DNA from 3 places in the Pragia fontium genome. Region 2 is predicted to be linked to each of the others. Evidence: predicted binding sites of a transcription regulator. Region 2 holds the regulator's gene; each other region holds the start of a gene.
The links. The regulator sigma-54, encoded in region 2, starts transcription at its own class of promoters, with help from an activator protein. The targets are predictions, from matches to a motif close to GTTGGCACANNTTTCGCTNT.
Positions count from the first base shown of each region.

Region 1: norV (anaerobic nitric oxide reductase flavorubredoxin) is a predicted target of sigma-54. The motif match lies at 2,270-2,289, and genes of this name have one in related genera.
Region 3: glnK (P-II family nitrogen regulator) is a predicted target of sigma-54. The motif match lies at 2,428-2,447, and genes of this name have one in related genera.

Region 1 is NZ_LR134531.1:2,261,818-2,270,325, forward strand. Features, by position in the region: gene gss (bifunctional glutathionylspermidine amidase/synthase) at 1-411, opposite strand, end outside; gene norR (nitric oxide reductase transcriptional regulator NorR) at 627-2,168, opposite strand; gene norV (anaerobic nitric oxide reductase flavorubredoxin) at 2,333-3,763, shown strand; gene norW (NADH:flavorubredoxin reductase NorW) at 3,775-4,908, shown strand; gene tehB (SAM-dependent methyltransferase TehB) at 4,946-5,809, shown strand; gene EL341_RS09820 (c-type cytochrome) at 5,952-6,527, shown strand; gene EL341_RS17615 (hypothetical protein) at 6,542-6,700, shown strand; gene EL341_RS09825 (outer membrane protein) at 6,756-7,439, opposite strand; gene EL341_RS09830 (HlyD family efflux transporter periplasmic adaptor subunit) at 7,709-8,508, opposite strand, start outside.
Region 2 is NZ_LR134531.1:3,403,912-3,412,419, reverse strand. Features, by position in the region: gene EL341_RS14765 (ribonuclease domain-containing protein) at 1-15, shown strand, start outside; gene EL341_RS14760 (barstar family protein) at 12-281, shown strand; gene yjgA (ribosome biogenesis factor YjgA) at 551-1,108, opposite strand; gene pmbA (metalloprotease PmbA) at 1,324-2,664, shown strand; gene rnk (nucleoside diphosphate kinase regulator) at 2,741-3,148, opposite strand; gene rapZ (RNase adapter RapZ) at 3,471-4,343, opposite strand; gene ptsN (PTS IIA-like nitrogen regulatory protein PtsN) at 4,473-4,982, opposite strand; gene rpoN (RNA polymerase factor sigma-54) at 5,002-6,432, opposite strand; gene lptB (LPS export ABC transporter ATP-binding protein) at 6,489-7,214, opposite strand; gene lptA (lipopolysaccharide ABC transporter substrate-binding protein LptA) at 7,258-7,782, opposite strand; gene lptC (LPS export ABC transporter periplasmic protein LptC) at 7,766-8,353, opposite strand; gene kdsC (3-deoxy-manno-octulosonate-8-phosphatase KdsC) at 8,350-8,508, opposite strand, start outside.
Region 3 is NZ_LR134531.1:1,248,108-1,256,615, reverse strand. Features, by position in the region: gene EL341_RS05280 (serine/threonine transporter) at 1-629, shown strand, start outside; gene amtB (ammonium transporter AmtB) at 697-1,983, opposite strand; gene glnK (P-II family nitrogen regulator) at 2,022-2,360, opposite strand; gene EL341_RS05265 (hypothetical protein) at 2,831-3,037, opposite strand; gene EL341_RS05260 (hypothetical protein) at 3,072-3,284, opposite strand; gene EL341_RS05255 (SmdB family multidrug efflux ABC transporter permease/ATP-binding protein) at 3,875-5,647, opposite strand; gene EL341_RS05250 (SmdA family multidrug ABC transporter permease/ATP-binding protein) at 5,649-7,388, opposite strand; gene EL341_RS05245 (Lrp/AsnC family transcriptional regulator) at 7,520-7,981, opposite strand; gene EL341_RS05240 (PLP-dependent cysteine synthase family protein) at 8,126-8,508, shown strand, end outside.

The DNA.
Region 1 (8,508 bases), 1.1 Mb from region 2:
CTGAGTGATGATCGCCACGTGCCCGGTATGTTCAAATTCACCGCCCTGCTGCCAGATCAACAAAGACCCCGCGACCGGCAATCGTTCACAGCCGTTGGCAAACGCTTGCAGAGGCAGAATATTATCGTTTACTACCTGACGTAAATAGCGCAATGAGAAGATCTCATAGGCCATTCTGACATCGGTAAAGACCGTTCCGTAGTTAAGGTAAAGAAAACGACGGGCAAACTCGACGCACTGCCACTTATAGCCCATATACTCATTATCTCGATAGCTTCTAAATGAAGCGTCATCAAGCTTATCCAGATTTTCTATCGAATCATAATCCGAGGAGTAAATGGCTACGCCGCCGGGCGCATAACCCAGCAGCGTACCGAAAGGGGCGTGTTTTACTGTGGTATTTTTACACATAGCGGGACCTTACATGAGTGTAGCCATTGCCATAGCAACAGAAATAAAAATCCATCTAAAATCTGCAGGCAATCTCCAGTCAGATTCACAATGTGGCGCTTGTTCTTGGTATGTGAACCGGTAGTCTGAACCCTTAAAGGATCAATGACAGTTATAATAGCACCGTTATCAATATAGCAAACTCGGTTTAGGCCACCGTAAGATACTTGCTAACGCTATGCCTTCATTCCCAGTCGTTTTGCTAAGCGATGCAAATTGCCGACATCAAGGCCTAACGCTCTTGCACTGGCGGACCAGTTCATCTGATTATCCTGCAATGTTTTAGCGATAGTCCGGCGTTGAAAGTCCTGTGTCACCTGCTGAAGATTTAATGATAATGGGGCATCTACCGTCGCTGTAACGCTACTTTTTGTCTCTTCTTTACACTCAGATATCGGTAAATTAAACAGATAGCGATACAGTAACACCTCACTTTGATTTTGTGCCGCTCTGGCTAAAACGGCCGCTCGTTCAATGGCATGTCTCATCTCACGTACGTTACCCGGCCAGTTATAACTTTCCAACATGGCAAGCGTATCTGGGGGAAGGCTAAGCTGTGTTAGCCCCAATTTATTGCGAATCTGCTCGACAAAGAATCCCGCCAATAACACAACATCACCTTTTCTGTCCCGCAATGGCGGAACATAAAGCGGAAATACGCTTAAGCGATGAAAAAGATCGACTCGAAAACGCCCCTCAACCACCGCTTGCTTGAGGTCACAGTTGGTTGCAGCAAGAATTCGTACATTAACCCGCTTGGTACTATCTTCCCCTACCCGTTGCAAATCGCCATATTGAATCACCCGCAAGAGTTTAGCCTGAAGTACCAGCGACAGCTCACCGAGCTCATCCAGAAATAACGTGCTGTTATCCGCCATTTCAAACTTACCGGTTCGGTTATGTATCGCTCCGGTAAACGCACCTTTAACATGACCAAACAGCTCACTTTCCGCTACGCTTTCAGGCAATGCCGCACAGTTCAAATACACCATGGGTTTAGCCGCTCGAGGCGATAAACGGTGTACCGCATTAGCCACCAGTTCTTTACCGACTCCCGTTTCACCGGTAATCAACACATTCAGCTCTGAGCTGGCAACCACATTAATCTCATGCTGAAGCTGCTGCATTGGTTTAGAAAGCCCCACCATCTCCTCATCGGCGCGATACACACTCTGTTTTCTGAGATCGGCCTCACCAGAGGTGGGCAGCGCCTGTTTTTCCAACATAGAAACCAAAAGCGCATTGTTTAGCGCTGACGATGCTAAAGCACCGATCAACCAAAGCTCCTCATCACTGAATATGTCAAACTGCGCCGGATTCAGGCTGTCAAACGTCAATGCACCGATTAATTCCTGATCGGCAAACAGAGGTAATCCTACACAGGCATGAACTTTAAGCTCATCGTGACCGGGTATCAAACCATCATAAGGATCGGGTAAATGGCTATCGGCCGGGAAACGTACCACGTTACCGGCACGGGCAATGGCTTCCAGTCGGGGATGAGCTGAAAGAGCAAATCGCCGACCGAGAACATCCGGTGATAAACCGTCGATAGCTAACGGCCTGAACTGCTGATTTTCATAGCGTAATAATGCCGATGCATCGCACTGTAATAGCTCTCTTACGCTGCTAATCAACCGTTGAAAACGATCTTGCCCGGACAGCCCATGCTGTAATTCGATTGCAATATTAGCCAAAGATTGAATTGATAAGTTCATAATTTGTCATTTCGACACAGTTATAGTCATTTTGACAATCATACTGCATTGTCAAAATGACTAATAGCTTTTTAATTATTATAAAAATCAATTAAATAATAGTTGGCATGTAGTTTGCAATAACCATAGAAGGAAACCATTTAATGTTAATTTAGGAAACCACCATGGCGATTCAAGTTAAAAACAATATCAGTTGGGTTGGACAAAGGGACTGGGAAGTGCGTGATTTTCACGGCACGGAATACCAAACGACTCAAGGGAGCAGCTATAACAGCTATCTGATCCGTGAAGGTAAAAATGTACTGATTGATACCGTAGATAAGAAATTTAGCCGGGATTTTGTCGCTAATCTGGAGCAAGAAATCGATCTTAATACTCTCGACTACATCATTATCAACCATGCAGAAGAAGACCACGCGGGCGCATTAAGCGAGCTGATGGCTCGAATCCCTAATACCCCTATTTATTGCACCACCAATGCTATCGACTCGATCAATGGCCACCATCACCATCCTGAATGGAATTTCCACACGGTGAAAACCGGCGATTCGCTGGATATTGGCAATGGCAAGCAGCTGATTTTTGTCGAAACACCAATGCTGCACTGGCCTGATAGCATGATGACCTATATGACCGAAGACGCGGTGTTATTCAGTAATGATGCTTTCGGTCAGCACTATTGCGATGAACACCTGTTTAACGATGAAGTCGATCAGACTGAACTGTATGAACAGTGTATCCGTTACTATGCCAATATCCTGACGCCTTTTAGCCCGCTCGTCGCACCTAAAATTCATGAAATTCTCGGTTTTAATTTGCCGGTATCCATGATCGCGACATCGCACGGTATTGTATGGCGTAAGAACCCAACCCAAATTGTAGAAAAATATCTCGAGTGGGCGGCGGATTATCAGGAAGATCGCATCACTATTTTCTACGATACCATGTCTTCTAATACCCGCATGATGGCTGATGCCATTGCTCAGGGGATTCATGAAACTGATCCGGCAGTGGCGGTAAAAATCTATAATATTTCCCGCCACGATAAAAACGAGATATTAACTCAGATATTCCGTTCCAAAGGTGTACTGGTCGGTTCATCAACCATGAATAACGTTATGATGCCCAAAGTTGCCGGTATGCTGGAAGAACTGGCCGGTTTGCGCTTTCGTCATAAAAGAGCTTCCGCTTTTGGCAGTTTTGGCTGGACCGGCGGTGCCGTCGATCGTATTCAAACACGTTTGATGGATGCCGGATTTAATATATCCCTCTCTCTTAAAGCTAAATGGCGTCCTGACTGTAGTGCACTGGAAGAATGTCGCGAGCACGGCGGTAAAATTGCCCGGGAATGGGCGCTGCACCCGCTAAACACTCCAGCGCCATTAATTTCATCGGCCAACAACGCCAATAAATCTGAAATAACGGCGGCCAGTGATGGCGTTTGTATGATATGCAGCGTTTGTCAGTGGGTTTATGACCCTGCGCTGGGCGAACCGCTACAAAACGTAGCACCAGGAACCTCATGGTCCGATGTACCAGAATCATTCCTATGCCCTGCTTGCGCATTGGGTAAATCAGTCTTTGATCCAATGTAACGGAGGACATAATGGAAAATAATCTTGTTATTATTGGTTCCGGTTTTGCTGCGCGCCAACTGGTGAAAAATATCCGCAGGCTCAATAAGCAGGTAGCCATTACCTTAATTGCGGCAGACAACTGTGATGAATACAACAAACCGGATTTAAGCCATGTATTCAGTTTGAAACAGTGTGCTGATGACCTAACGCGTCAATCAGCAGAACAATTTGCTCAGGAAAATAATATCACGCTGTATGCCAACACGCGGGTAACCATGATTGATCGTCATATTAAACAGATAGTATGCGGCAATCAGCACATCAGCTATCAAAAGCTGGTGTTGGCAACCGGTGCACAGGCTATCGTCCCCTCTGTTTCGGGAGACGATTCGATAATCACCTTCAACAGTCAGGATGAATACCGACAACATCAGGATCGGTTGCAGACAGCAGAAAAAGTCATGGTACTGGGCGCCGGTCTGATAGGTAGTGAACTGGCGATGGATCTACAGCGTGCGGGTAAACAAGTGATATTAGTTGACCGTGCTCATAGCTTACTATCTCTGGTTATGCCGGCAGAACTCAGCAGCCGTTTAACCCATAAATTTAGCCAAATAGGGATTCAGCTAGCCCTGAATAATGAACTTACCAGCATAGAAAAAACCACTAATGGCATTAAAGCGACGCTACGTAACGGACTCGTCACTAACGTGGATGCCGTTATTGCTGCCATTGGCCTTAAACCTAATATTTCACTGGCTACCGCAGCCGGATTAGCTACAGATTGCGGTATTCAGGTTAATAGCCAATTACAAACCTCAGATACTGATATTTATGCTCTGGGCGATTGCGCCGAAGTGGAAGGCAAAGTGCAGCCTTTTCTGCAACCAATTCAATTGGCAGCCATAACGCTGGCGAAAAATCTACTGGGTGCAACGGAGAAATTACGGCTGCCAAACATGCTGACCAAAGTAAAAACCCCTGACCTACCGCTGTTTTTAGCCGGTGAAACCCATCGCCAAGATCTCAATTGGGAAATAGCGTTGAGTCATTCTGGAATGGTTGCTCGAGGTTTCGATCGTTTACAGCAACTTCGCGCTTTTATCACCAGTGAAAGCCATACGTCACAGGCTTTTATCTTATTACGTGAGCTGACTTTTTAATTATCGCGCCCCTGGACGGGGAAACAGGATGTCACCTATGAAAGAATTATTATGTTATAAAACCATGCCCGTATGGAATAGTAAAAATCTGCCGGTAAGCTTTACCCGGCAACACAACACTAAGCCCGGAACTTGGGCTAAATTAACGATACTAGAAGGCAGCTTAAATTTCGCCATCATGACCGAATCCGGTGAAACTACCGAGACACTGGTTTTTACTCCCGAGAGCGATACGCCTTTTGTTGAGCCCCAACAGTGGCATCGGATTGCTTCCTACTCCGAAGATATGCAGTGTCAGTTAGCCTTTTACTGCACCGCTGAAGAGTATTTTAGTAAAAAATATCAGTTGACTCAGACCCACTCTGAAGTGGTTGAAGCCGTGAAGCTGATCCCTCCAGGTAAAGCGCTGGATTTAGGCTGTGGTCGTGGCCGTAATGCGCTCTACTTAAATCTCAAGGGGTTTGAGGTCAGCGCTTGGGATAATCATTCCACCAGCATTGATGACCTTAATAACTTGATACAGCAAGAAAATCTATCAAATATTACCGCTAGCGTGAACGATTTAAACCGTATCGATTTTGCCGGTCACTACGATTTTATTCTCTCTACCGTGGTATTGATGTTTCTTCATCCGGACAGGATCCCTGCATTAATCGATAACATGCAAAAGTGTACCGTAATCGGGGGATATAACTTAATTGTTGCCGCCATGGATACCGAAGACTATCCATGTCCAATGCCATTCCCTTTTACCTTCCAGCCGGATGAATTAAAAAGGTACTATCAGAATTGGCAAATCGTTAAATATAACGAAGATGTCGGTCAGCTACATAAAACTGATTCCGACGGTAACCGCCTAACCCTACGTTTTGCAACGCTGTTAGCACGAAAAATAGACTAGACCTTTAAGTCCGATCTCATAGATAAAACCTAACATCATAGCGGTTCACCGGGCGCATGCGCCCGGTGAACTTCATCAGATTCAAGCTAATCCAGCGCGTACGCTCAAGGGTGCCTCCGGTGATGTATTAACTACGCTCACCCTGCCGACCGGCGACCAACAGCGCGGACAAACTGACTGGAATAACTATTGTTCCGCCTGCCACGGTGCTCAGGCGGATGGGAATTCTGTCGCAGCCCGTAGCCTACTGCCGCGACCAACCAATCTCACTGCCTTTAGTTATGATCCACTGGCTTTCGCGACTATTCTGCATAATGGCGTCGCGGGTTCATCCATGCCGGCCTGGCGTGATCTCTCGCCACAGCAGGTTGCCGATATCTACGCTTGGTTAACCACCTTACGGACGAAAGCGGATAACAAAGCACTCAGCACCGCCAGCATCGCTCAGGGCGCTGAGTTATTTGCGAATAACTGTACCAGTTGCCACGGGGTAAATGGCGACGGCCAAGGTCCGGCGGCGGCGCTGTATAAACCGGCTCCGTTTGATTTTCTGCATCAACAGCCGGACGCACAAGAGATCGATCGTGTGCTCCGTCAAGGCGTACCGGGAACCGCGATGCCACCTTTCCCTACGATGAGCGCGGCGCAACGAGCGGCACTTGCCAGCTATGTTCGTTCTTTACATCAGCCAGAAAAAGCGGCGAATACTCATCCCTGATTTGGAGAAAATAGATGTTAACTATCGTCGTGATTGTGATGTCAGTTCTGCTGGTACTGTCACTGTTATGTTGGCTATGTTCACCGACATGGCGGAAAAAGATTGAAGAACCCAAATACCGTTTTTTACAGATGAAACAGCCGGGTGTTGAGCAGAAAAACTCGAAGGAATAAGCGCTATTCATTGCCTCTGCCACCGGGCAGAGGCAATGATCCAAGCTAAGATAAATTAGAACAGGTAACGCATACCTAAAGTAACCTCACTTGAAACCAAACGTGCTTTCATTTGTTCGTCTTTCAAACCACGGGCATTGGTGAAGTTATTGTAACCACTTTCAATTTTGCCCATATCGACATAGCGATAGCCTAAATCAACACTGATGCGCTCCAGAGCGGTGTAGCTGATCCCCGCCCCTGCTGAATAAGCCAGATTATTTTGCGTGCTGGATGCATACTGACGAGAGGTATTGCCCTGCCAACCTTCAGATTTTACTTTGGCCACACCCAGACCCAGCGTGCCATACACCGAAACGTTATAGCCTAACTCGTAGTCGCGAAACACATTGAGCATCAGGCGCTGCGCTTCGACTTTATGGTGATTATAACTGCTGGCAAAGGTGGTTGAACCGCTGGTATATTCGCTTTTCTTCTTGAATACATACTCGCCTTCACTGCGCCAGCCATTCCCATACTGATAGCCAGCAGAGAGGGCTCCGCTATAAAAATTATGTTTCTCATCACCGCTGACAAAGTTACCAACACCGGGACGGCTGCTGGTATCCATATCTTTCGCAGATTGTTCTGCGTGCAGTAATTTAATGGCTGCGTAATATCCTTCCAAATTATTATCGGCAAAAACGTTACCGGACACGATAGCCAAAGAAGCCACCAACATAAGTGGTTTGATATTCATGTTTTCCTCGCTTGAAAAGGTTATTTATGATGAAAAATAAAGGCCTGATTAAATTAACCAGTAGCAAGCAGAGGAACAATTCGGGTGACTACCTAACGTTTTAGGTATTTTTACTTAACTGCGAGATCTTTGGTTATGCCGTTCAGTTAACGGCGGAATGAGGGAGCACGTCCAGCATCGAGGCTGGACGTGGCGCGGTCTTCACTAACCAGCATTAGCACATAGCGCACCTACCGGTATTTTTTAGCAGAACGACAGATTATCGATGCCTATCGTTCCCGTAGTGCTTCTTTCACTTTATTCAATGGCTTGACCAAATAATCCAGTACGCTTTTCTGTCCGGTCTTGATCTCCACGCTGGCCACCATTCCCGGCAAAATGGGGAAGCGAGTACCTGATTTATTACGCAGTTCAGCACTTTTCGTCAGCACGTACACTCGGTAATAATATTGATCGCGTCGAACTTCATCCTGCAGAGTATCCGGTGAAACCACCTCCACCGTGCCGTCCAAATTGCCATAAATCGACGAATCATAAGCGGTGACTTTTACCGTGGCCGGCAAGCCCGGGCGAATATAGGCAATATCCCGTGGGTTAATGCGCATTTCAACCAACAATCTATCCTCAAGGGGAACGATTTCCATCAGTTTGCCCCCAGGCTGTAACACCCCGCCCACCGTCGTGACTTGAATATCTTTCACAATACCGCGTACCGGTGAGAATATGGTGGCACGGTCAAGCTGATCGGCTTTACCGGCCATCACTTCCATTTGGGCATCTAAATCGGCGTTATTTTTAACCTGTTCTTCACGGGCGCGTACCGCGTATTGATTTCGGGCATCGTCAATCTTTCCCTTTAGTTCACTGGCTTGACGCTGTAGGCGAATCACTTCCACCTGACTAGCCGCGCCTTTCGCCACCAGCGGCTGAGTCATTCTCAACTCATCAACCAGCAAATTATACGACTTTTGCAGGTTAGCCACCGTTTCGTCCAGATTACGCCGCCGAGACTCATACAATTGCCGTTCACGCGCTACCAGCTCCGGCTCCCGCAGGGTATCTTCACTAA
Region 2 (8,508 bases):
GTGAGAAACAGATGAGAAGCGTCACTTTTGATTTCTCAAATATTCATTCAATGCCGGATTTTTATCTACAGTTTGCGGATATATTTTTACTTCCCGACTGGTTTGGTAATAATCTTGATGCATTGTGGGATGCCTTAACCGTTGGGATTCGTTTACCGGTTCAGATTGAATTTACGCATTTTGACCCTCAATCTCTGGACTTTGCTTCTTTATATAAGCTATTCAGAGAGGCACAGAGGGAACTGGATGGGCTATTAACATTCGATAGCAGTGAAATCTAATTCTGATTGATTGATGGTCTGATGTTTTGATGCCGTTAACACATATTCAGGTGATGTTATTCGGTATAGGTTATAGAACCAGATGATAAATCCACAATATTTCTGTGGTTTATTGTTCGCTGAATATTTTCCCATTGATTAAGGTTAAATATTATTAAATACCTTAAGAAAGGCCATGCCTGATATTTAGCTCAAATGATGATGATAGAGAAACCATCCCGATTTATCGGGATGGCAACACAGACTATTTATTGGTTATCGCCAAGAGATTATTCTTGATTTGTTTCTGCCAACTCTTTCAGATACTGAAATATCTGACGGGATGACTTAGGGGGTTTATTCCCGGCGCGTTCTTTTTGGGCTGCGCGCACCATAGAACGTAGCTGTTGGCGGTCACCGTGCGGGTAGAGATCCAGAACGTCAGAAATAGCTTCATCACCGTGATCGATGAGCTTATCACGCAGGCTTTCCAGCTTATGAAACAAAGAAACCTGCTGATTATGGCGGTTTTTCAGTTTATCTAATGCGGTCTGAATCGGCTCAACGTCGCGGGAACGCAGCATTTTACCAATCAGTTGAATCTGACGGCGATAGCCTTCTTTCTTAATGCGCTGGGCTAATTCAATTGCTGCACGTAAATCTTCATCCAGAGGAATACGTTCCAGGGCATTTTTCCCCAGCTTAACTAATTCGGTACCGAGATCTTTAAGTACCTCAGCATCCCGCTTAATTTCACTTTTGCTGACCCAGATGATTTCATCATCTTCTGGCTCTTCTTTTGGAAGATCGTCATCAAGCCATTCGCTGTCATTATCGAATTTATTCATAGTATTACTTAACCTAAATCTGGGTGCTTAAAGTGGGTAATTTTCTAATCTCTGTCTGCTTTTCCCCAATCGCGAGGATAAACAGAGCCCGAATAAGCTAACATCAGGGACGAAATCTGGAATTAATATTAACAGGTTGTTGGCTTTCTGCGAAATCGTACGCAGATCCTGTTAAACTTGGCGTAATTTTTCTGATGATAGCAGAGCCTTAGACCATGAATATAGTCACTCAAGTTGCGGAACAACGTAAAATGTTAGAGCAGGCAGTCGCTCAGGCGCTGGATCTTGCTAAAGCGGCTTCTGATGCTGCCGAAGTGGCCATTACCAAATCTACCGGTATTGGTGTTTCTACCCGTTTTGGTGAAGTGGAGAATGTAGAGTTTAACAGCGACGGCGCTTTAGGGATTACGGTTTATCACCAGCAGCGCAAAGGTAATGCATCATCAACCGACTTAAGCCCGGATGCGATTGCCCGTACGGTTCAGGCTGCGCTGGATATTGCTCGTTATACTTCTCCCGATCCTTTTGCCGGCTTGGGCGAACGCGAGTTAATGGCGTTTGATGCGCCGGATTTGGATCTGTTCTACCCTACAGAATTAGATGCGGATAAGTTTATTCAGCAGGCGGCTATCGCTGAACGCGTGGCCATGCAGGCAGACTCACGTATTACCAATAGTGAAGGTGGTAGCTATAACAGCCACTATGGCATCAAAGTCTACGGTAATAGCTACGGTATGCTGCAAAGCTACTGTTCAAGCCGTCACTCGATGTCATGTTGTGTGATTGCCGAGCATAACGGTGATATGGAGCGAGATTATGCGTATACCATCGCTCGTGATGTGGCGGATTTAAAAAGTGCTGAGTGGGTAGGACAAGAGTGTGCTCGTCGTACTTTATCGCGCCTTAATCCACGTAAGCTACAAACCATGCAAGCGCCGGTTATGTTTGCAGCAGAAGTGGCAACTGGGCTATTTGGTCACTTAGTTTCTGCTATTAGCGGCGGCAGTATTTATCGCAAGTCATCATTTCTGTTAGACCATCTCGGAAAACAGATTCTGCCAGACTGGCTGACTATTAGTGAACATCCTCATTTATTAAAAGGGATGGCTTCTACGCCGTTTGACAGCGAAGGTATTCGTACCCAAGAGCGGGATATCGTGAAAGCGGGTGTACTGGAAACCTTCCTGTTAACCAGCTATTCCGCTCGTAAGCTTAACATGACGAACACCGGTCATGCCGGCGGGATACATAACTGGCGGATTAAAGGGCAGGGTAATGATTTCAACGCCATGCTGAAGCAGATGGGACGCGGTCTGTTGGTTACCGAACTGATGGGACAGGGCGTTAGTACTGTAACTGGCGATTACTCTCGCGGCGCCGCTGGTTTTTGGGTAGAAAATGGCGAGATCCAGTATCCGGTTAGCGAAATTACTATTGCCGGTAACTTAAAAGATATGCTGCGTAGTATTGTGACGGTGGGTGATGATATCGAAACGCGCAGTAATATTCAGTGTGGTTCAGTACTGCTGGAGCAGATGAAAATTGCCGGTGAGTAGTTTTCACAACAGACGTTAACGATCTGAAACCGACTTCCTGAGTGAAGTCGGTTTCCGTTTTAGCCCTGGCGGTAGCTTAACGAAACTCGCCAGCGGCTTCTGGCTGATATATCAGTTCCAGAACCTTAATTTGGGCCACTGTGCCGTTTGGCAGGTGCCAGCTAATTTCCATCCCTACACGCAATCCTAACAAGGCTGCGCCAATAGGCGCCAGAACAGAAAGCTGTTCATTGCTGTCATTTAGGGACTGAGGGAAGACCAGAGTACGGGTCCGTTCTTCCTGATTGCTGAGATCGAGAAACCGCACGCGACTGTTCATGGTGACGACGTCGGCGGGAATTTCTTCAGGCGAGACAATTTCAGCCCGATCGATTTCTGAATTAAGTGCCTGAGCCACCGGAGATGAAGCGAATTCAGGGTGTTCAAGCAGCATATCGATACGCTCTGCATCCAGTTCATTAATGATTATGGCGGGTTTAAGCATACATCACTCCGATAATTTCTTTGATTAGAAAAGCCCTATCTAATTTTTGGGGTTCACATTCCGCAGGTCTCGTTGGTAAAAGCCATATCGTTGTCTGCGGCGTATCTAAAAATACCAAACAAAATAAAACCCCCGCAGATTATATGCGGGGGCTAAGAGCATTTATTTCCTGATATTAATAAAAACTGGCTAAATTAAAGAGATCAAGATCACGCTTTGTTGCTTCCGGTTTTTATATAACATCTTATTTTTTGGCTGTTATCATATTGATAACGCGTTACGAGAATCATATCAGCAAACTTAGCAGAAGGCCAATTTGTCATCAGTGACTATTCTTCCCGTCGTTCTTACGTTTTTCTAAGGTGCGATGGCGTGACTGCACATTTTTGCCACGGGAGCGGAAATAATCCGCCAACTGTTCTGCCACGTAAACAGAACGGTGTTTACCACCGGTACAACCAATAGCCACGGTTAAGTAACTGCGGTTGTTAGTTTCCAGCATCGGTAACCATTGTTCAAGGTAACTGCGAGTCTGATAAATAAAGTTGTGTACTTCCGTATGGCGATCGAGGAATGAAGCCACCGGTTTGTCCAAACCCGTCATTGGGCGCAGTTTAGGATCCCAGTGTGGGTTAGGAAGAAAACGCACGTCGAAAACGTAGTCGGCATCGATGGGGATACCGTGTTTAAAGCCAAAAGACTCAAATACCATCGTCAGTTCACGTTCACGTTTGCCTAACAGACGAGTACGTAGCATTTCAGCCAGTTCATGTACCGACATCTCTGCGGTATCAATGATCAGATCCGCTCTGGAACGGAGTGGCTCAAGCAGGCTATCTTCTTCATCGATGGCACTTTCCAGAGAAAGATTCTTATTGGATAACGGGTGCAGACGACGGGTATCGCTGTAACGTCTGATTAACGTATTGCGATCGGCATCGAGAAACAGTAGCTGCGGAGAGAAATCACCCGGTAAATTATTGAGAACTTCTTCCAGAATTTCCGGTGTTTCAGGCAAATTGCGTACGTCGATACTTACTGCTGCAGAAGTACCACGTTCAGCCAGCGTTTCCGCCAATTGTGGTAACAAAACAACCGGTAAATTGTCGACACAGTAAAAACCCATATCTTCCAGCGCACGAAGCGCAACGGACTTACCTGAGCCTGAACGGCCGCTGACAATCATCAGCACCATGTTGCTATTCCTCTTTCGTCATCGCGGTACGATTATTAATTATTACCGTTAGTATCTTGATACAACACATTATGTGTTGTTCTGTTCATACGCACTTTACGCAATAAACGTTATCATGAACTCTGTTTTTTAAACAGATTGATTTTCAGGCATTGAATTATCATTGTCTGAGGTTTCTTTCGTAAAGAGCTGATAAACTTCTTCATCCGTTTTTGCCATACGTAGCTGGCGGCACAGCGTTTTATCGGCCAATCGCTGGGCAATGGCTGATAGAGTTTCCAGATAAGATTGGCACCCTTCAGCGGGGACTAAAAGAGCAAATAAAATATCAACGGGTTGATTATCCACTGCATCAAAACTAATCGGTGCGTCTAATGTGATAAACACGCCGATAGCACGAGTGGTGTCTTCTTCCAGTTTTCCATGTGGAATAGCAATACCAGCACCAATACCGGTACTGCCCATACGCTCGCGACTGAGGATCGCCTCAAAGACTACGCTAGTAGGAATATTGAGCTGGCTGGCGGCCAATTCACTCACGATTTCCAAAGCACGTTTTTTGCTGGTGCAGTGAACGGCGCTGCGTGTACTGTCCAGTTTCAGAATAGAGCGTAATTGCATGGTAGATAGCGTGTTCATTATTGTAGGAACCATAGAGTCAGATCAATTGTTTACGTTGATTTGACGGGGGAATAGATAATGACTCCCTGTACTTTGCTACCGTCCGTCTGGCAACAATAATCCCTTGCTCGGTCAACATATCTGCGATTTTACTATCGCTAAGCGGTTTACCGGGATTTTCAGTTGAAATCAGTTTTTTAACCAACGCACGAATCGCGGTAGAAGAAGCTTCTCCGCCGCTGTCCGTATTTACGTGACTAGAAAAGAAGTATTTTAACTCAAATATGCCTCTTGGGCTATGTAAGTACTTCTGAGTTGTCACGCGCGAGATGGTTGATTCATGCATATCAACGGCTTGAGCAATATCGGCCAATACCATTGGCTTCATATGTTCAGCGCCATATTCAAAGAATTCTTCCTGTCGCTCCACGATACATTCTGTCACTCTAAGTAGCGTGTCGTTACGACTTTCCAGACTTTTTATCAGCCATTTGGCATCTTGTAGATTAGTGCGAATATATTGATTATCGCTGGCATTATCACCGTTCGCCATTGAGGCGTAATGCTGATTAATCTTTAATCGGGGCATGCTTTCAGTATTGAGCTCAACGCTCCACTTACACTGAATTTTACGTACCAGAACATCTGGAATAACGTATTCTGATTCGCTGGCGTGGATCGATTGGCCCGGTCGTGGATCGAGCTGCTGAATTAACTGCATAGCTTCTTTCAGCGACTCTTCATTTAAACGGCCGAGCTTCATCAGCGTGCGAAAGTCATGGCTGGCCAACAGTGTCAGATGTTGATCGACAATTTGCCGCGCTTCAGATAAATAGGGAGTTTTCGCATCAAGCTGAGAAAGCTGAACTAACAGGCACTCGCGTAGATCGCGAGCGGCGATGCCAATGGGATCGAAACGCTGAATACGTTTGAGAACCGCTTCAATTTCATCCATCTCGATATCATCAAGCCCCAGGCTCTCTAAGATATCTTCCAGCGGAACAGTCAGATAACCCGTAGGGTCTACCGCATCAATAATGGCGGTGGCGATGGCTTTATCCACGTCAGAGAACGGAGTGAGATCCATTTGCCACGTGAGATGATCCTGCAATGTCAGTACGGTTTCGCCCTGAAATACCGGCAGTTCATCACCACCATAGTCGTTATGGGTACCGGAAGGCGTTCCTGCGGTATAGACTTCATCCCACGAGGCATCAAGGGGTAAATCCTCAGGAATATCGGACTGCTGTAAGGCTTCGCTGGTATCGAGTTGCTCGCGGTCTACATCTTGAGGCGAGTCGATTTCATCATGGTTATCGTCCTGTTCCAGCAAGGGGTTACTTTCCAGCGCAATTTGAATTTCCTGCTGGAGTTCAAGCGTCGACAGTTGCAGCAAACGGATCGCCTGCTGTAACTGGGGAGTCATTGTTAACTGCTGACTTAGCTTGAGCTGTAAACCTTGCTTCATAGTGACATATTACACTTCTTGTCCTTTATTCCGACCGTGAGTGGATATCTCGATGACTAAAGCCGGAACTCATTACCTAAGTAAACCCGTTTAACATGCTCATCTTCCAGAATGGAGGATGGCGTTCCGTGAGCGATGAGGTGACCCTGACTCACAATATAAGCGCGTTCACATACGTCTAACGTTTCGCGCACGTTATGGTCGGTAATTAATACGCCAAGTCCGCTATCCCGTAGATGTTCAATGATTTTTTTAATATCAATGACCGAGATGGGGTCAACCCCGGCAAAAGGTTCATCCAGCAGGATAAATTTGGGGTTGGCGGCCAGCGCACGGGCGATCTCTACTCGACGGCGTTCACCACCAGAGAGGGATTGCCCCAGGCTTTTACGTAAGTGCTCAATGTGGAACTCTTCCAGCAGCTCGTTAGCGCGATCTTCTCGCTGTTCGCTGGAGAGGTCGTTGCGAATTTGCAGCACGGCCATCAGATTGTCATACACACTCAGGCGACGGAAGATCGAGGCTTCCTGTGGTAAATAACCGATACCCCGACGGGCACGAGCATGCAGAGGGAGCAGGCTAATATCTTCACCATCGATGAAAATTGAACCAGCATCACGCTGAACGATACCGACCACCATATAAAAGGTAGTGGTTTTACCTGCACCGTTAGGACCGAGTAAACCAACGATTTCTCCGGAGTTTACGGTCAGGCTGACATCTTCTACAACCCGGCGACCTTTGTAGGCTTTGGCCAAATTCTCTGCTGTTAATGTTGCCATGCGCTGTTGTTTACTCTTGTTATCTGATTGCTGTTAAAAATAATTAGTCTTTCTTCTGGAGCTGAGATGGTACCAATACGGTAGTGACGCGTTTTCCTTTATTACTAAACGCTTCCATCTTTTGATCCTTCACTTTGTAAGTAATTCTGTCGCCCTTAACGTTGCTATCCAATTGTTCCAGATAGGCATTACCGGTTAAGTCAACAAAGTCATTGGCGAGCTCGTAACGAAGTTTAGCGCCATGCCCTTTGACTGGCTTACCGCTGTCTTGCATTTGGTAAAAGGTGACTGGATTACCAAAGGCTTCCACCACTTCTTTACCTTTATCGCCTTCAGAGCGAGTGACGACCACTTTATCCGCACGGATATCAATGGAGCCCTGTTTAACAACAACCTCACCGGTGAAAGTGACGATATTCCCGTTCATATCCAGCGATTGCTGGGCTGAAGTAATATTAATGGGTTGATTGGTATCATCTTTTAATGCAAAAGCAGAGGCGCTGGAAACCAGAAGAACGCCGGCTATCACAGTATTAACGATGCCTTTACGGTTATGGATTAGTGGCATGACCGGCTCTTGGTTGAACTTCATAATAGGTTTTTACCTTTTCAATCAGCTTCGCTGTTTTATTGCGCAGGTTACCACGCATTTTCATTCCTTCGGAGGTAAAATTTGCTCCGTACAGAGTCACGTTGTCATCAGAGCTGATATCCTGCGTAATCAGGTTAACTTCAGCACTGTTAGTTTTTATTCTTTCCAGCTGCGATGTGGTTGTCAGACTGTTGACCTCCACATTGTCATAAAGATAGAGCATTCTTTCTTTTGTCAGCTTAGCGCGATCTGAGCGCACCGACCAGGTAGCGACATGGTCTTTATCGTACATAATCATTACGGGTTTGGTGAACCAGGTATCTTCTGGTGCCGCATAGTATTTTACATCCTCAGCGGTCAGTTTATAGCTGAGCTGACCTTCTGGATTGTACACTATAGTGACCATTTGTTGGGTCTGGTAAGTTGGCTCTTTATCATCTGGCGGAATAGTTATTTTTTTTCCTTTAAAATCAGTCAGATTCCAACCAATCAATCCCAAGGCAATTAACGTCAAAATAATCGTCAGGCTCAGCTTTGCTTTACTCATATTGATAACCCTTGCGCACCGTCGAGTTTATCCTGTGCCTGTAAAATTAAGTCGCATAACTCACGAACCGCACCACGCCCACCGGCAATATGAGTCACATAGTGGGCTTTCGGTATGAGCAATGGATGGGCATCGGCCACCGCCACGGCTAAACC
Region 3 (8,508 bases), 1.9 Mb from region 2:
CCTTTAACCACTCCCCTATCATCTCCTCTTTTGCCGTTAGCCAAAAAGAAACCTACGGTAAAAATGCAGATGAGAAAAGTGGCAGAATCTTGCGCTATGCCCATATGATGATGGTATTTACCGTCATGTTCTTTGTATTTAGCTGTGTATTAAGTCTGAGCCCGGCTAATCTGGCTGAAGCTAAAGCTCAGAATATTTCTATTCTGTCTTATCTGGCAAACCACTTCCAAACGCCATTAATTGAGTATGTTGCTCCGGTTATTGCATTTGTAGCTATCACTAAATCATTTCTGGGTCATTACCTTGGCGCGAGCGAAGGTATGCAAGGACTAATGGTTAAGTCTCTGCGTTCCAAAGGTAAACCCGTTAAGGTCAAGAGATTAGAGCAAATCACCGCGGTCTTCATGATTATTACTTGTTGGATTATCGCTACGTTAAATCCAAGTATTCTGGGTATTATCGAAACCTTGGGTGGCCCAGTTATCGCTATGATTCTGTTTATCATGCCGATGTATGCCATTCATAAAATCCCTGCTATGCAAAAATATCGCGGCCATTTCAGCAATATCTTTGTTGTCATCATGGGACTAATAGCCATTTCAGCGATTCTTTACACGCTGTTTGCCTAATAAGTTGATGTTCGTAAAAAAGACGGCATAAGCCGTCTTTTTTATTGTTAACCTAATGAGCGACAGATTATTGGTTATAGGCACTCTCACCGTGGCTATTCACATCCAGTCCTTCACGTTCCACTTCTTCCGGTACCCGTAAACCAAGCCAGTAATCAGCCATTTTATAAGCAACGTAAGCCACCAGCCCCGACCAGAGTAAGCAGACACCGATACTGGCAGCCTGAATACCGACCTGTTTTAGCATGGTCACACCTTCAGCATAACCCGTCCCACCTAAGCTAGCCGAGGTTAAAATACCGGTACCGATACAGCCAACAATGCCACAAACTCCGTGTACTCCGAACACATCACAGGTGTCATCTACTTTCAACCATGACTTAAGAACCACAACTCCCCAAAGTCCGGCAACACCTGCAATAATCCCCAGTATTAGCGCGCCCCCAATACTGACAGACCCCGCAGCAGGCGTAATAGCTACTAAGCCCGCAATACAACCAGAGCAGGCTCCCAAAAGTGAAGGCTTACCTCTAAGCATCCATTCAGCCATTAACCATGACAATACCGCACCTGCCGTTGCTGATAGGGTATTAATAAATGCCAAAGCGGCAATTTCATTAGCCCCGCTGGCTGAGCCCGCGTTAAAACCAAACCAACCAACGTATAGAATAGCCGCCCCAATAAAAACCATCGGCAAGTTATGGGGCTTAAATGCCTCACGCCCAAAGCCACTACGTTTACCCAGCATATAAGCACCCACCAACGCCGCAATTGCCGCATTGATATGCACTACTGTTCCACCGGCAAAATCAATGGCGCCCAGTTTAAATAGGTATCCACCGCCCCAGACCATATGAGCCATCGGTAAATAAGCCAACGTAAACCATATAAATACAAACAGCATAACCGCAGAAAAACGGATTCGTTCGGCAAAACCACCAACGATTAATCCCACGGTAATGCAGGCAAACGATCCCTGAAAAGCCACGTGAATGAGTTTATAAAATGTGCCGGTTACGTCCGTCAGGTGGATATCTTTCAACAATAGTCCGTTGAAATTACCGAAAAAATCATTTCCCACACCAAAGGCCAAGCTATAACCGTAAATCACCCAAAGTACGCTGACTAAAGAGAAAGTAGCCATCACTTGAGTTAACAGAGAAAGCACGTTTTTTGAACGTAATAAACCACCATAAAACAGGGCGATACCTGGAATACACATAAACAGTACTAATGCAGTACTGATCATCATAAAACCGTTGTCAGCCTTATCGGCTACATTTTCAGCCGCCATGGTCACTTCTGGAAATATGGCCGATGCACTCAGCATCACTGTGGATAAAAATCTTTTCATGTTATTCCATCCTTTCCAAAATTGAGTCTATAAGTGAATTACAGCGCGTCTTCATCAGTTTCACCGGTGCGGATACGAACGACCCGTTGCAACTCGGTCACAAATATTTTTCCATCGCCAATTTTCCCGGTGTAGGCTGACTGGGTGATGGCCTCTATTGCGCCTTCAACTTGATCGTCAGACATCGCGATGTCTATCTTCATCTTGGGTAAAAAATTCACACTGTACTCGGCACCGCGGTAAAGCTCAGCATGCCCCTTTTGTCGCCCAAATCCTTTCACCTCAGTAACCGTTAATCCCTGAATGCCTATTGAAGATAAGGCTTCGCGTACATCTTCTAACTTGAAGGGTTTAATCACCACCGTGACCAGTTTCATATGCCTCTCCTCAGATTCAAACCAACGGTTAAAAACAATTTACTGACAAATAGCTAACAAACATGCAAAAGCAAGTTACATGCCAATATATAAAAAAATGTTCGTTTTAATTAAAAAGAGTAGATCGAATAAATAAATTGCGGCTTAAATTGGAGAGTGATCGAGGGAAATAATCTTGTGCCATGCTGATATTTCAGGCAATGATGGTATATCACTAAAGTGGAAAGCTGACTTAACGTTGCGAAATGAAAAAATAAACACTCAGGTATTATTTTACGGGTTAGATAACTATGACGTTGAATAAATCATAAACCAAATTCATTAAACATCGTTACGCACTAAAATAGTGCTTAATAGATAAATTATGATGCAACGATTTTCAATTCACTCAACGATAATCCTTTTTTACCAAGCTAAAATGCAAAAACCCCGAGACCGGGGTTTTTATTACGCAATAAACAAACCTGATATTAAGCTGACGGAGTACCAGCCGGCTGTTGGCTTTCTGATTTAGCTTTAACCTGCTTTTTATGCTGTTTAGCTTTATGAGCAGTTTTATGTTTAGTAACCGATGCGTGTTGTACATCTTTAACGGGTTGTGTAGCTGTGCTAGCAGCAAATGCTGATCCAGACAGAACAAACATTGCGGCTACGGCCAACGGAAGTAATTTTTTCATTTGGTACACCTTGGATATCAGTTAATGATTCTAATTACTTAGCAGCAGCGTCTTTAGCTGGCTGTTTAGTTTCTGACTTAGCTGTTACATGCTTTTTATGCTGCTTAGCTTTTTCACCTGCTTTGTGTTGCGTAGCTGAAACTGGCTGAGCTTCAGTTTTAACCGGAGCAGCAGTTGTCTCAGCAGCGAATACAGAACCAGAAAGTACGAACATTGAAGCGATTGCTAAAGGTAATAATTTTTTCATTTGGTATATCCTCAGGATTGTTAACTTACATTGCGTTTAATATTCAGCATGCAGTGATAGACCGAATGCTAATTTGATTTAGCTTCACATAACGTTTCTGTTAAATCTGAAGTAGATACTAGACCGAATTCTGTCAGCGATCGTAAGACCTGAGTAATTGGATTGTAAATTAAGTGTAACAAGAAAAAATAATATTTTGTTTTCAAGTTAAGATAAAAAATATAAATAGATTCAATTAATAACAATATTTCCCCTTAACAATATTGTTATAAAATAACTGGTCTAATCACATTATTAAGCGCCTCATTTTTCTAATAAGAGTAAAAATTGAAAAATGTTATCTGATGATTTATAAAGAAAAAAATAAACGTTATTCGATGAGTCTTTATTATATGAATTGTAAATACATTAATAATTTGTCGATGATTTTAATTTAAACTCAGATTGTCAAAATCCAAAAACAGTGGATCGAAATCACAACAATACATTAACAAAAGAGTAATGATATTGTTTTGCATTCCCAATAGGGCATAGCACAATATTTCCGGCTCAATAGAGCCGGGGAAAATTGAAAAAAATAGATAAAAAAATCAGAGAGGCGCTTCCAACTCCGTAGCGGCCAACTGCAATTGATGCATCTGATAATAACGTCCCTTTTGCGCCAGCAACTGCTGATGATTGCCTGACTCAACAATTTCACCTCGGTTGAGTACTACAATTTGATCGGCATCCACAATGGTTGAAAGACGATGGGCAATCACAACCAGCGTCGTTTTATGACGAATGGCACTTAATGCACGGTGGATTGCCTGCTCAGTTCCGGAATCTATATTCGCCGTGGCCTCATCCAATATCAGGATTTGCGGTGTTTGAACCAGCACTCTGGCTAACGCCAACAATTGCTTCTGCCCTACGGATAGGTTATTACCCTGTTCACCAAATACAGTATGAATGCCCTTAGGCATCTCTTTTACCAGCGGTTCTAACTGAGAAATCTGTAACGCCTGCCAGACTTGTTCTTCACTGATATCACGACCCAAAGCAATATTGGCATATACCGTATCCGCCAACACCACGGGATCTTGCTGCACCATGGCGACACCACTACGTAATACCTGATGGCTCAGCGTTTTCAAGGGACGATCGTCAAGATAAATCTCGCCGCTAACCAAGGGATAATACCCCATCAGCAAATTCGCCAGCGTACTTTTACCGCTCCCGGTATGCCCCACTAACGCAATAAAATGACGCGATGGAACCTGTAGATTAATATCTTTCAACACCGTCTTAGACGGGTTGTAAGCGAAGTCCACATGATTAATCTCTACCTTACCTGAAGCCAATGGACGAAGATCATCACCATACTGCTGCTGCTCGCCATCCATCAGTTCAAAAATTCGCTCACCCGCTACCACCGCCTGCTGTAACATGGCCTGCTGAGATGCCAATTCGATTAATGGCTCATTTAATCGGGATAAATAGTTAATAAAGGCATACAGCACGCCAACACCAATGGCCCCTTCCTGACTGAAGCCAAACAGCATCAATAAACCACTTAGCACCAGCGCAGAAATTAAACTCAGCAATGGTCGCAATAGTAGACTTTCCAGCCTTAACGTCTTAAGGCGCATCAAATAATGCACATGGCTTGTCTCTCCAAGCTTCTCGCCAAAACGCCCCTGCTGGCGAAACTGCTGTAAAACAACCATCCCGCTGATAGCCTCGTTAAAACCGTTATTAATATCCGCTAACAGGCTTCGTACCTGACGAATAATAGGAGTACTGTGACGTTGATAAAGTCCCATCAGAATCAATACAACCGGGAACATCATCATTGCCACCAATGCCATCCGCCAGTTCAGGCTAAACATCGCAATCAGCATCGCGCTGATTAACGCGGCACTACGCAATACTGTGGCAACAACCGTCACATAGAGATCTTTAATTACTTCGGTATCGTTGGTCACTTTTGAGATTAATTGACCAACCGGCTGTGTATCAAACACCGCGATTGGCTGTTTAAGTGCCGCATCCATGACATCGCTACGAATCGTCTGAACAACCCCTACTGAGGCACGATTAAACAACAACGCCTGATTATAGCGCAGGGTAGCCGCCAAAATTTGTAACAGTAGAAACACCACCGCTAACCCGATAACTTTACCGGTCGGCATACTGTTTTTGGCCACCATATTATCGATAAAATAGCTGATCAAGACCGGGCCACATACCTCAGCCCCAGCCGCTAACCACAGTAATATCGCCGCCAACGTCAATGGACGTCGATAAGGTAAGCCATAGGAAAGTAAACGTTTTAACGTCGGCCAAAGCTGGCGGAATTTATGATTGCTATCCGTATTCATATCACTCATCCAGTGCCGCTTCCAATTGCTGATAACGATACATATTACGATACCATCCCATCTGTTCAGCCAGTTCAGAATGCGTGCCTCGCTGGGCTACTTTTCCATCCTGCAACACCAGTATTTCACTGGCATGCAATAGTCCGGAAAGCCGATGGGCGCTGATAATCAGCGTACGATTTTGTCCCCAGCCACGTAAATTTTGCAAAATTTGATATTCGGTCCGCCCGTCAACGGCAGATAAAGCATCATCCAAAATCAGAATTTCACTTTCCATCAGTAACGCTCTGGCGATGGCTATCCGCTGTTTCTGACCACCTGACAACATCACGCCCCGCTCTCCAACTTCAGTCTGATAGCCTTGGGACAAATTCAAAATATCTTCATGAACGCAGGCCAGTGCAGCCGCATGTTCTATCTCGTCTTGTGATACCGATGGGTTACCCAAGGCAATATTTTCAGCAATACTGGCAGAAAACAGGAACGGCATTTGACTGACGACCGACATTCGTGCGCGCCATTCATCCAGTTTAATTTGGCTAAGAGGCAGCGAGTGATAACAAATTTCACCTTGCGTTACATCGAACTGACGTTGAATCAGCGCCAGCAACGTACTCTTGCCTGAACCAGTGGGGCCGCATAACCCCAGAGTTTTTCCCGGTTCCAAACGAGCCTGAATATTTTCCAATACCGGTTTTTCCGCCGGTGGATAATCAAAGCGAATAATATTGAGTTCCAGCACTCCACGCCCTGGCGGTAAAGACAGTTCGCCATCGACCACTTCTGGGGCTTCTGTTAACAAACTAGCTATACGGCTATAGGCAGCGCTACCGCGTTCAACAATATTAAACATCCACGCCAGCGCCAGCATAGGCCAAATCATCAACCCTAAATACATCACAAAGCTGGTTAGCTGTCCTAGCGTCAGTTGGTTATTAATCACCATCCAGCTTCCGCCCCCGATTGCCAGCATATTGGCACAGGCAACCGCCAGATAAATAGTTGGATCAAAGCGGGCATCCACTTTCGCCACATGCATGTTCTTATTACCAGCATCGATGGCTACGTCAGAAAATAGTTTTGATTGATAATTTTCCAACCCAAAGGCTTTAATCATCCGGATACTGGTTAAGCTTTCCTGAGTACGATCGTTTAATAAAGAGAACGCGGCCTGAGCCACGCGAAAACGATTATACAGTTCATCACCATAGCGCTTGATAAAGATCGCCATAATGGGCATCGGCAGTAGGGATAGCAGCGTGAGTTGCCAACTGATTTCAATACTCATGATAATGAGTACCGCACACCCCATCACCAAAGAATCCACCAGCGTTAGCACGCCTTCTCCCGCGGCAAACACCACTCGATCAACATCATTGGTGGCGCGAGCAATTAAGTCACCCGTCCGGTGACGCAAATAAAAATTGGGGTGTTGGCGACTAAGCTGATTATAGAAATTATTACGTAATTTAACCGCGAGTAGATAAGAGGCACCAAACAATAAGATACGCCATACATATCGCAGCAAATAAATCACCACAGCCGTACCTACAATCAGGCTAATCCACAGTAATAGAGTACGACCGCTCATCTGCTGATGAGTAATTCCATCCACAATAATGCCGACCAGTTTTGGTGGCAGCAGTTGCAGCATCGCAATAACGATAAGAAGTGTCACTGCACCTAGATAACGTTTCCATTCAAGGACAAAAAACCAGCGCAATTGGGAAAACAGTTTCACTATAATAATCCAGTGGTTAGGCGGTTAATCCGTCACCGCTTCAGGTTGAATCCGATACTAATAAGCCAAGTAGAATAGCACCTTCACCAGAACTAAATGAAACAATTTCTCATTTGGAAAAACGGAAAGCATTACTCGGTTATGGGTAAGCAGGTCGTCAGCTTTATCTCTTCCATCGAAAAACTTGAGGTCACATCACTTAATCCGCTAACGCTATTCACTAGCTGCTTATAAAAGTTATCATAACTTTTCATATCCGCTACTTGCACATGCATCAGATAATCATATTCTCCCGCCATCCGGTAGAATGCCATAACTTCCGGCATCGCATTAACCCGATCAACAAAATGTTGATACCATTCGCTGCTATGACATTGGGTTTTAATCAGCACAAACGCCGTTAGGTTTAACCCTAGTTTTGTGGCATCAAGCAATGCCACCTTCTGGCGGATATAACCATCATCCTCCAGCTTTTTTAATCGTTTCCAGCAAGGAGTAGAAGTTAGATTCACTTCTTCAGACAGAGCCTGTAAAGACAGCGTACAGTCTTTTTGCAAAAGGGTCAGTAGTTTACGGTCAATTTTATCTAGCACAGCCACTCCCGGGAGAAAATTTTTCCATTACTGAGTAAATATAGAGTAAAAATAGCAATAATTTTTTCTCAAATTACCGTTAGTCTATCAGTATAGACCCATTGTCTAAAGCCACAGATTAACCACACAGATCCGGAGAAAAATATGACACGCCATTGGGTAAAACAGGCCATCAGTGAAATTGAAGCTGATTTCCAACGTTCCGCAGATACCCATCTCATTCGCATTCAGTTAGCCCAATTTCCCGGTATCTATCTCTATCTGAAAGATGAAAGCACTCATCCTACTGGTAGCCTAAAGCACCGTTTGGCTCGCTCACTGTTTTTATATGGTCTGTCTAATGGTTGGATTAAACAGGATACCACCATTATTGAAGCCTCATCCGGCAGTACCGCCGTATCAGAGGCCTATTTTGCCCGTTTGCTGGGATTGCCTTTTATTGCCGTCATGCCCGACTGCACGGCAAAGCGCAAAATAGAACAAATTGAATTCTATGGTGGCCGCTGCCATTTCGTGAAGCATTCATC